DNA from 3 places in the Streptomyces sp. NBC_00878 genome. Region 1 is predicted to be linked to each of the others. Evidence: riboswitches for the same ligand, from Rfam matches in the RefSeq annotation. Region 1 holds a riboswitch; each other region holds the start of a gene.
The links. A riboswitch is a leader RNA that binds a small molecule or an ion and turns the genes downstream of it on or off. The one in region 1 is predicted to bind thiamine pyrophosphate.
Positions count from the first base shown of each region.

Region 2: another riboswitch for thiamine pyrophosphate. It lies ahead of thiC (phosphomethylpyrimidine synthase ThiC); the one in region 1 lies ahead of OHA11_RS12195 (thiamine ABC transporter substrate binding subunit).
Region 3: another riboswitch for thiamine pyrophosphate. It lies ahead of thiO (glycine oxidase ThiO); the one in region 1 lies ahead of OHA11_RS12195 (thiamine ABC transporter substrate binding subunit).

Region 1 is NZ_JAPEOK010000001.1:2,984,151-2,987,416, reverse strand. It holds gene OHA11_RS12205 (phosphatidate cytidylyltransferase) at 1-335, shown strand, start outside; gene rlmN (23S rRNA (adenine(2503)-C(2))-methyltransferase RlmN) at 445-1,551, shown strand; TPP riboswitch at 1,654-1,759, shown strand; gene OHA11_RS12195 (thiamine ABC transporter substrate binding subunit) at 1,839-2,918, shown strand; gene OHA11_RS12190 (iron ABC transporter permease) at 3,020-3,266, shown strand, end outside.
Region 2 is NZ_JAPEOK010000001.1:5,318,754-5,322,019, reverse strand. It holds gene OHA11_RS22830 (YibE/F family protein) at 1-1,204, opposite strand, end outside; TPP riboswitch at 1,276-1,432, shown strand; gene thiC (phosphomethylpyrimidine synthase ThiC) at 1,425-3,254, shown strand.
Region 3 is NZ_JAPEOK010000001.1:8,042,310-8,045,575, forward strand. It holds gene OHA11_RS34865 (thiazole synthase) at 1-248, opposite strand, end outside; gene thiS (sulfur carrier protein ThiS) at 252-452, opposite strand; gene thiO (glycine oxidase ThiO) at 476-1,702, opposite strand; TPP riboswitch at 1,700-1,813, opposite strand; gene OHA11_RS34880 (hypothetical protein) at 1,866-2,210, shown strand; gene OHA11_RS34885 (NAD(P)/FAD-dependent oxidoreductase) at 2,355-3,266, shown strand, end outside.

The DNA.
Region 1 (3,266 bases):
TCGGCAGGCACAAGCTCGCCCCGCGCATCAGCCCCGGCAAGACCCGCGAGGGCCTGCTCGGCGCGGTCGCCTTCGCCATGGCGGCGGGCGCGGTGTGCATGCAGTTCCTCGTCGACGACGGCACCTGGTGGCAGGGCCTGCTCCTCGGCCTCGCGGTCGCGGCCAGCGCCACCCTCGGCGACCTCGGCGAGTCGATGATCAAGCGGGACCTGGGCATCAAGGACATGGGCACCTTGCTGCCGGGACACGGCGGGATCATGGACCGCCTGGACTCCTTGCTGCCTACGGCTCCGGTGGTATGGCTGCTGATGGTGATCTTCGTCGGGTCGGGCTGAGACTGTCCGCCGAAGGCCTGGCTGGCTGACCTGCAGAGATGTGCACGAGGGGCTCGTTGTCCACAGGGTGGCGAGCCCCTCTTCGTACGTCTGCGACACTGGTACGGCCATGCCTAAGCCCGGAGAACTCACTTTCGTCGCCCCGCGCGGAGCCAAGAAGCCGCCGCGGCACCTTGCCGATCTCACGCCCGCCGAGCGGAAAGAGGCCGTTGCCGCGATCGGTGAGAAACCGTTTCGCGCCAAGCAGCTCTCGCAGCACTACTTCGCGCGGTACGCGCACGATCCGGAGCAGTGGACCGACATCCCCGCGGGGTCGCGCGCCAAGCTCCAGGAGGCGCTGCTGCCCGAGCTGATGACGGTCGTGCGGCATCTCTCCACCGACGAGGACACCACCCGCAAGACCCTCTGGCGGCTCTTCGACGGCACGCTCGTCGAGTCTGTGCTGATGCGCTACCCGGACCGGGTCACCATGTGCATCAGCTCGCAGGCGGGCTGCGGGATGAACTGCCCGTTCTGCGCGACCGGACAGGCCGGCCTCGACCGGAATCTCTCCACCGGTGAGATCGTGCACCAGATCGTGGACGGGATGCGGGCGCTGCGGGACGGGGAGATTCCCGGTGGGCCCGCGCGGCTCAGCAACATCGTCTTCATGGGGATGGGCGAGCCGCTGGCCAACTACAAGCGGGTCGTGCAGTCCATCCGGGCCCTCACCGACCCGGAGCCGGACGGGCTCGGGCTGTCGCAGCGAGGGATCACCGTCTCCACGGTGGGCCTCGTCCCCGCCATCCACCGGTTCGCCGACGAGGGCTTCAAGTGCCGACTCGCCATCTCCCTGCACGCACCGGACGACGAACTGCGCGACACCCTCGTCCCGGTCAACACGCGGTGGAAGGTACGGGAAGTGCTGGACGCCGGCTGGGAGTACGCGGCCAGGTCCGGGCGCCGGCTCTCCATCGAGTACGCGCTCATCCGCGACATCAATGACCAGGCGTGGCGCGGCGACCGGCTCGGGCGGATGCTCAAGGGCAAGCCCGTGCATGTGAACCTGATTCCGCTGAACCCGACACCCGGCTCCAAGTGGACGGCCTCGCGGCCCGAGGACGAGAAGGCGTTCGTCGAGGCGATCGCCGCCCATGGAGTGCCCGTCACCGTCCGGGACACCCGTGGCCAGGAGATCGACGGAGCCTGCGGGCAGCTCGCGGCGACCGAGCGGTAGGCGCCGAGCGGTGGGTACCGAGCGGTAGTCCCGAGCGGTGGGTTTCGGCCGGTGGCCGGGAGGTAGTCTGGCCTCCGTAAGCACATCGCCAGTCAAATCTTCATATTCCGACAGGGGAGCGCCACAGCGCTGAGAGTGCGGGACAGCCCGCAGACCCTCTGAACCTTGCCCAGGTCATTCTGGGTAGGAAGTTCGGTCACTACTCAAGCTGTTGCGCCCTGCCCGGGAACCGACCGAGGTCCCGGGCAGGGCCGCGTCTCTTCCTGGTCACCCCCAGGAGGAATTCAGTGAGCACCACCAGGAAGTTCACGGCCGTGGCCGTGGGGCTCGGCCTTGTCACGCTCGCCGCGTGCGGGTCGTCCGACTCCGGCGACGAGGGCTCCGGATCCAAGACCGTCACCCTCGTCAGCCATGACTCCTTCGCCTACACCAAGGACGTACTGAAGACGTTCGAGAAGGAGTCCGGGTACAAGGTCAGGGTTCTGAAGGACGGCGACGCCGGGACGGCCGTCAACAAGGCCATCCTCACCAAGGACAACCCGCAGGGCGACGTCTTCTTCGGCGTCGACAACACGCTGCTCTCGCGGGCGCTCGACAACGGGCTGTTCCAGTCGTACGAGGCCAAGGGCGCCGGTGGCATCAAGGCCGAGTACCGGGTCGACCAGGACAAGCACCGGGTCACGCCCATCGACTCCGGTGACATCTGCGTCAACTACGACAAGGCCTACTTCAGCGAGCACAAGCTGGCCCCGCCGACGTCCTTCGACGATCTGATCAAGCCCGCGTACAAGAACCTGCTCGTCACCGAGAACGCCTCGACGTCCTCGCCCGGTCTCGGCTTCCTGCTCGGGACCGCCGCGAAGTATGGCGACGACGGTTGGCAGGGGTATTGGAAGAAGCTCAAGGCCAACGGCGTGAAGGTCGTCGACGGCTGGGAGCAGGCCTACAACGTGGAGTTCTCCGGGTCCGCCGGTGGCAAGAAGGCCAAGGGCGACCGGCCGCTCGTCGTCTCGTACGCCTCGTCCCCGCCCGCCGAGGTCATCTACGCCGACCCGATCCCGAAGACCGCGCCGACCGGTGTCGCGGACGGCACCTGCTTCCGCCAGGTCGAGTACGCGGGCCTGCTCAGCAACGCCAAGAACACCGAGGGCGGCAAGGCGTTCATCGACTTCCTGGTCGGCAAGGCGTTCCAGGAGGACATGCCGCTGAACATGTTCGTGTATCCCGTCGTCGAGGGTGCGAAGGTCCCCGCCGAGTTCACGAAGTTCGGCCCGGCCGCCCAGAACCCCGAGACCCTCGACCCCGCCAAGATCGCCGACAACCGTGACGAGTGGGTCAAGTCATGGACCTCGCTCGTACTGAAGTAGAGCGTCGCGCCGAGGCGGAGCCGCCCGCGCGCCGACGGCCACGCCCCCGTACGCGCCCTCGCACGCGCCCGCATACGGGGAGCGCGGCCCGGCTCGGTCTCATGGCCGTGCCCGTCGCGTTCTTCGGGCTCTTCTTCGCCTACCCGGTCGCGGCGATCACGGCCCGCGGGCTCAAGGTCGACGGGGTCTGGCGGTTCGGGCGCATCGGGGAGGTGCTCGCGCAGTCGGACATCCGGCATGTGCTGTGGTTCACGACGTGGCAGGCGCTCGCGTCGACCGCGCTCACCCTGCTGATCGCGCTCCCCGGCGCGTACGTCTTCGCACGCTTCGATTTCAGGGGCAAGCAGA
Region 2 (3,266 bases), 2.3 Mb from region 1:
CGAGGACGAGCGTGTTGACGACCGACGCGATGTGATCGCGGCCGATGCGGATGCCCGCGCGGTACAGCCCGCGCCGGCCCATCGTCGGATTGGCCTCGTGCAACTCCCAGACCGCCGACGTCTGCGTCACCGTCACGTCGTCGAGCACACCGAGCGAACCGATGATGACGCCCGCGAGCAGCAGACCGCTCATGTCGATGGACGGGTACAGGCCGTGGATCAGGCCGGTGTTGTCGTCGGTGTTACCGGTCAGCGCGGCCCAGTCGATGAACAGCGAGCCGAGCAGCCCGATCAGCAGCAGGGAGAGCAGGGTGCCCAGCACCGCCACCGAGGTCCGGGCAGAGAGTCCGTGGCACAAATAGAGCGCGATCAGCATGATGGCGCTCGCCCCGACCACCGCCACGACCAGGGGATTCGAGCCCTGCAGAATCGCGGGCAGGATGAAGAACGTCAGGATGAGGAAGCTGACGGCCAGCGCGATCAGCGCCATGACGCCACGCATCCGGCCCACCACGACCACGGCGAGGGCGAAGATGCCGGCGAGCAACGCCATCGGGAGCTTGCGGTTCACGTCGGTGACCGCGTACTGGAGCTCCTTGGGGGCGTCCGGCGCGTACGCGACGATCACCTCCTGGCCCTGACTCAACTGCCGCGAGGAATCCGGCTGGACGATCTCCGTGAAGGTACGGCCCTTGTCCTTGCCGGTGTCGACCCGGACCGTCGCCTTCTTGCAGGTGCCGGACGCCTGTTGCTGCGCCGACGAGCCCTCGGCGGTCGAGGTGTCGCCGGTCGGCGTCCCTCCCGAGGCGTTCACCGACTTGCAGTCGACCGCGTCGACTTTGGTCACCGTGGCCTGCTGGGTCTGCCGGTCGAAGCCGACACCGGTGCGCTCGTGCCCCGGTGCGCCACCGGGCCAGAGCACCACGAGGCCGACGACGACCGCAGCCGCGAAGGGGATCAGCACGGCCGCGATGACCTTGCGCAGGTGCATCGAGACGGGCGCTGCGGGTCCATGACTGTGCGAGTGGCCGTGCCCGCCGCCGCCCGGCGCGTCACCGTTGCCACCGCCCGGACGGCCGCCTCCGCCGCCCGGTCCGAGGCCGTGGGGTCCGTGCCCGGGTTCGCCGCCATGCCCATGGCCGTCGTGGCCGTGTCCGTGGGGCGGTTCGGGCGGCGGGAGCGGGGGCTGCTGCGTCGTGGTCACCGACCGATCATCGCAAGAACAGCCCGGGCCCACTGTTCACCGCGCCACATCTGACGCTAGCGTGGAGGCACCTTTGCACACGCGGGAGCTCGGAGCACCGGGCTGAGAGGGCGCTGACCTCCGTAGACGCGATGTTTCACGTGGAACATCGCCGGACGGAAATCGCTGCGCCGACCGCCGAACCTGTTACCGGGTAATGCCGGCGTAGGGAGTAGGTCTCATGACCAACAAGGACGTACGCATGCCTGCCTTCAGCGAGGCGAACGGAACCCTGTCCGGGAGTTCCCCGTCTCAGAACGGCGAGGCCGGGAAGTCCATCGGTTGGCACAAGGGGTATGTCGAGGGTTCGCGCCCCGACCTGCGGGTGCCGGTCCGGCAGGTGCACCTCACCAACGGGCAGTCGGTCGCGCTGTACGACACCTCCGGCCCGTACACCGATCCGACCGTCGACACCGACGTACGCAGGGGTCTCGCACCCCTCCGCGGCAACTGGATCATCGCCCGCGGTGACACCGAGGAGTACGCGGGCCGTCCCGTCCGCCCCGAGGACGACGGGATCAAGCACACCTCGCCGCGCGGCGGACTGCGCAACCTCGACGCGGTCTTCCCGGGGCGCCCGCGCCAGCCCCGGCGCAGCCGTGACGGACAGGCGGTGACGCAACTCGCGTACGCCCGGCGGGGTGAGGTCACGCAGGAGATGGAGTTCGTGGCTGTCCGGGAGAACGTTTCTCCCGAGGTTGTCCGCGAGGAGATCGCCGCGGGCCGGGCCGTGCTGCCGGCCAACGTCAATCACCCGGAGATCGAGCCGATGATCATCGGCAAGCGGTTCCTGGTGAAGGTCAACGCCAACATCGGCAACTCCGCGGTCACCTCCTCCATCGAGGAGGAGGTCGAGAAGATGACGTGGGCGACCCGTTGGGGCGCCGACACGGTCATGGACCTGTCCACCGGCCGCAACATCCACACCACCCGGGAGTGGGTGCTGCGGAACTCCCCCGTCCCCATCGGCACGGTCCCGCTCTACCAGGCGCTGGAGAAGGTCGACGGCCGGGCCGAAGAGCTGACCTGGGAGATCTACAAGGACACGGTCGTCGAGCAGGCCGAGCAGGGCGTGGACTACATGACCGTCCACGCGGGTGTGCGTCTGCCGTTCGTCCCGCTGACCGCGAACCGCAAGACCGGCATCGTCTCGCGCGGCGGCTCGATCATGGCGGCGTGGTGCCTGGCGCACCACAAGGAGTCGTTCCTGTACGAGAACTTCGAGGAGCTGTGCGAGATCCTCGCCGCCTACGACGTCACGTATTCGCTGGGCGACGGGCTGCGGCCCGGCTCGATCGCGGACGCCAACGACCGTGCGCAGTTCGCGGAGTTGAAGACGCTCGGGGAACTCAAGAGGGTCGCGAAGCGTTTCAACGTACAGACCATGATCGAGGGCCCGGGGCATGTCCCGATGCACAAGATCAAGGAGAACATCGACCTTCAGCAGGAGATCTGTGATGAAGCTCCGTTCTATACGCTCGGCCCGCTGACGACGGACGTCGCGCCGGCGTACGACCACATCACTTCCGGCATCGGTGCCGCGATGATCGCTTGGTGGGGCACGGCCATGCTCTGCTACGTCACGCCCAAGGAGCACTTGGGCCTGCCCAACCGTGACGACGTCAAGACGGGCGTCATCACCTACAAGATCGCGGCCCATGCGGCGGACCTCGCCAAGGGACACCCGGGCGCACAGGAGTGGGACGACGCGTTGTCGGACGCCCGCTTCGAGTTCCGCTGGGAGGACCAGTTCAATCTGGCCCTCGACCCTGACACGGCCCGGGAGTTCCACGACGAGACCCTCCCGGCCGAGCCCGCCAAGACAGCGCACTTCTGCTCCATGTGCGGGCCGAAGTTCTGCTCGATGAAGATCAGCCACAGCATCACCGAGCAGTTCGGCGGCACGGCGGCTGCGGGGGCGACGGCCGAGGAGGTCGCCGAGGGGATGCTCCAGAAGTCGAAGGAGTTCGCGGCGAGCGGGAACCGGGTGTACCTGCCCATGGCGGACTGACTCCGGCGCGCT
Region 3 (3,266 bases), 5.1 Mb from region 1:
AGAACGGCCTCCCCGGCGGTGAAACAGCCCGCGGTGTTCGGCAGCACGCGGATGCCCAGCCGGTCGAGCACGGACAGCACCGAGCCGTGCGCCTTCGGGCTCACGCGGCGCATCGCGACCGTCGTCAGCTCGGTGCCGGACGCGACGAGCGAGCGCTCCAGGACGTCGAGGCTGGGCGCGCCGCCGGTACCCATGATCAGACGGGACGTGAAGGACGTACCGCCGAGGACGAAGGGGTCGTCGGCCATGGGTCAGCCTCCTTGGACGGCGGTGAGGACTTCGACGCGGTCTCCCTCGGAGAGGAGGGTCTTCGACCACTGCGCGCGCGGGACGACGGTTTCGTTGAGGGCGGCGGCGACACCGGAGGGGGCCGCCGTGAGCGCGGCGACGAGGGTGTCGAGGGCGGTGTCCGCGGCCAGCTGCCGCCGCTCCCCGTTGACGAAGACGCTCATGCTCGTACGCGCTGCTCCGACGCTCATGCGGGCTGCTCCGAGAGCGCGGCGGTGCCGAACCGCCTGGGCGTGAACGGGCGGGCCTCGTCCGGGAGTTCACCGGTGGTCAGGGCGTGCGCCATGGCGTCCCCGGTGACGGGCGTGAGCAGCACACCGTTGCGGAAGTGGCCGGTCGCAAGGAGCAGCCCCGGGAGCTCGGTCGGGCCGAGCAGAGGCGCGTTGTCGGGGGAGCCCGGGCGCAGTCCGGCCCGCGTCTCGGTGAGCGGCAGTTCGGTGATGCCGGGGACGAGTTCGTGGGCGTCCCGCAGCAGCTCGTACACGCCGCCCGCGGTCACCGTGGTGTCCCAGCCCAGCTCCTCGCTGGTCGCGCCGACGACCAGTTCGCCGCTCTCCCGCGGCACCAGGTAGATGTGGCTGCCGCGGACGACGGCACGCACGCTGCGGCTCAGGAAGGGCGCGTACCGCTTCGGGATCGCCAGCCGCAGCACCTGTCCCTTCACGGGGCGCACCGGTGGCAGCACGTCGCCGGGGACGCCCGCGAGGCGTCCGCTGAGACTGCCCGCGGCGAGGACGACCTGGCCCGCCGAAAGCGCGGTGCCGTCCGTCGTCACGACGCCGACGGCCCGGTCCCGTACGACGGTCAGGCGGTCGGCCCACGTCCAGTGGAAGGTCACCCCGGCCCGCTCGCAGGCCGTGACCAGGGCCGCGGCGAGCCGCCGCGGATCGACCTGGTGGTCGCTGTCGACCCGCAGTCCGCCGCGCACGCCCGGCGCGAGCATCGGCTCCAGACGCCGGCACTCACGGCCGCTGAGCCACTCCGACTCCAGGCCCGACCGGCGTTGCAGGGCGTGCACTTCGCGCAGATGGGCACGGTCGTCGGCGTCGAGCGCGACGGCCAGCGCGCCGCACTGCCGGTATCCGATGTCCTGGCCGGTCGCCTCGGTCAGCTCGGCCGCGAAGGCCGGATAGCGGCGCGCCGAGGCCAGATTGAGGCCGAGCAGCGTCTGCTCGCCGTAGTGGAGTTCGGTGACGGCGGCCAGCATCCCGGCCGCGACCTGCGCGGCGCCGCCGCCGGGTTCGGGATCCACGAGCGCGGTCGTGAACCCGCGCTGCGCGGCCCGCCAGGCCGTGACGAGGCCGATGATGCCGCCCCCGACGACCAGGACGTCCGAGGTACGCGATGCCTCGGGTGAGGTGCGCGATGCAACGGGCGTATCGGATGCGTCGGGTGTCTCCGGTGTACGCGACATGGGCGTCCAGCCCCTCCCTTCGCCGGCATGACCCGGATCAGGTTCGTACGGTCGGAGGCCGTCCCAGCCTCCCTCTCAGCCCGGTGCGTCCGGACTCCCGCGAGTGCTTTACGTTGGCCACCCTAGCCCTTCGCCCCGACAGCCTGTAAGGGAGCCCTCACGCATGGCCCGCTCGCTCGACGGCCTCGTCCTCTCACCGGTCGCCGACCAGGCCCCGGGCCAGGTGGGGACGTGCACCCGCTTCGCGTACCACGAGAAGGACGGCGAGATCTGGGCCGAGTACGCGGGCGGCGACGTCGTACGCGGCCACCTGGTGGGCACGCGCGAGGACGACCGGCTCGACTTCCGGTACGTCCAGCTGAAGGCGGACGGCACCACGTCGTCGGGGCACTGCGTCTCCCTGGTCGTCGACCTCGCCGACGGGCGGGTACGCCTGGAGGAGACCTGGGAGTGGGAGTCCCAGGAGGGCAGCGGGACGAGTGTGGTCGAAGAGGTCACCGACGCCTGACGCTGTGCAACAGCTCACTGATCGTGCCCCCTGACCGACGATTTCGCGAGTGTCTATGGTGATCAGGTGAGTGAGCAGACGCAGGGGCGGACGCAGGGACAGGGCCCGGCGGCGCGACGCGGCGCCGTGATCGTCGGTGCGGGCATGGCGGGCGTCCAGACGGCCGTCGCCCTGCGGGAACGGGGCTTCACCGGAAGCGTGACGCTGATCGGCGCGGAGCCCCACCAGCCGTACGACCGGCCCCCGCTGTCCAAGGCCGTCCTGCTCGGAAAGGCCGAGGGCTCCGCCTTCGACGTCGACTTCGAGGCCCTCGACGTGGAGCTCCGCCTGGGGCTCGAAGTGACCGGCGTACGCCCCGCGCGGCACGAGCTCGACACCGGCGACGGTCCGGTTCCGTACGACGTCCTGGTCGTCGCCACGGGAGCGGAACCGATCCAACTGCCGGGCGCCGAGGGCGTACCCGGCGTCCATCTGCTGCGCACGCTGGACGACGCCGAGCGGCTGCGCCCCGTCCTCGCCCGGCAGCACGACATCGTCGTGGTGGGCGCGGGCTGGATCGGCGCGGAGTTCGCCACGGCGGCGCGCGAGGCGGGCTGCGCGGTGACCGTCGTCGAGGCCGCCGACCGGCCGCTCGCGGGCGCGCTGCCCGACGACGTGGCCGCTCCCATGGCCGCCTGGTACGCGGACAGCGGGACGGTGCTGCGCACCCACGCGCGCGTGCAGCGCGTCGAGCCGGGTGCGGTGGTCCTCGACGACGGCTCGCGGCTGCCCGCGGACGCCGTCGTCGTCGGCATCGGGGCCCGGCCCGCCACGGCCTGGCTGGCCGGCTCCGGGATCGACCTCGGCGCCCATCGCGAGGTCGTCGCGGACGACCGCCTGCGCACCTCCGTACCGGACGTCTACGCGGTCGGCGACTGTGCCTCGTTCCCGTCGGGCCGCTACGGAGAGCGCCTGCTGGTCCACCACTGGGACAACGCCCTCCAGGGCCCGCGCACGGTCGCCGCGAACATCGTCGGCGAGACGTCCGCCGTGTACGACCCCGTGCCGTACTTCTGG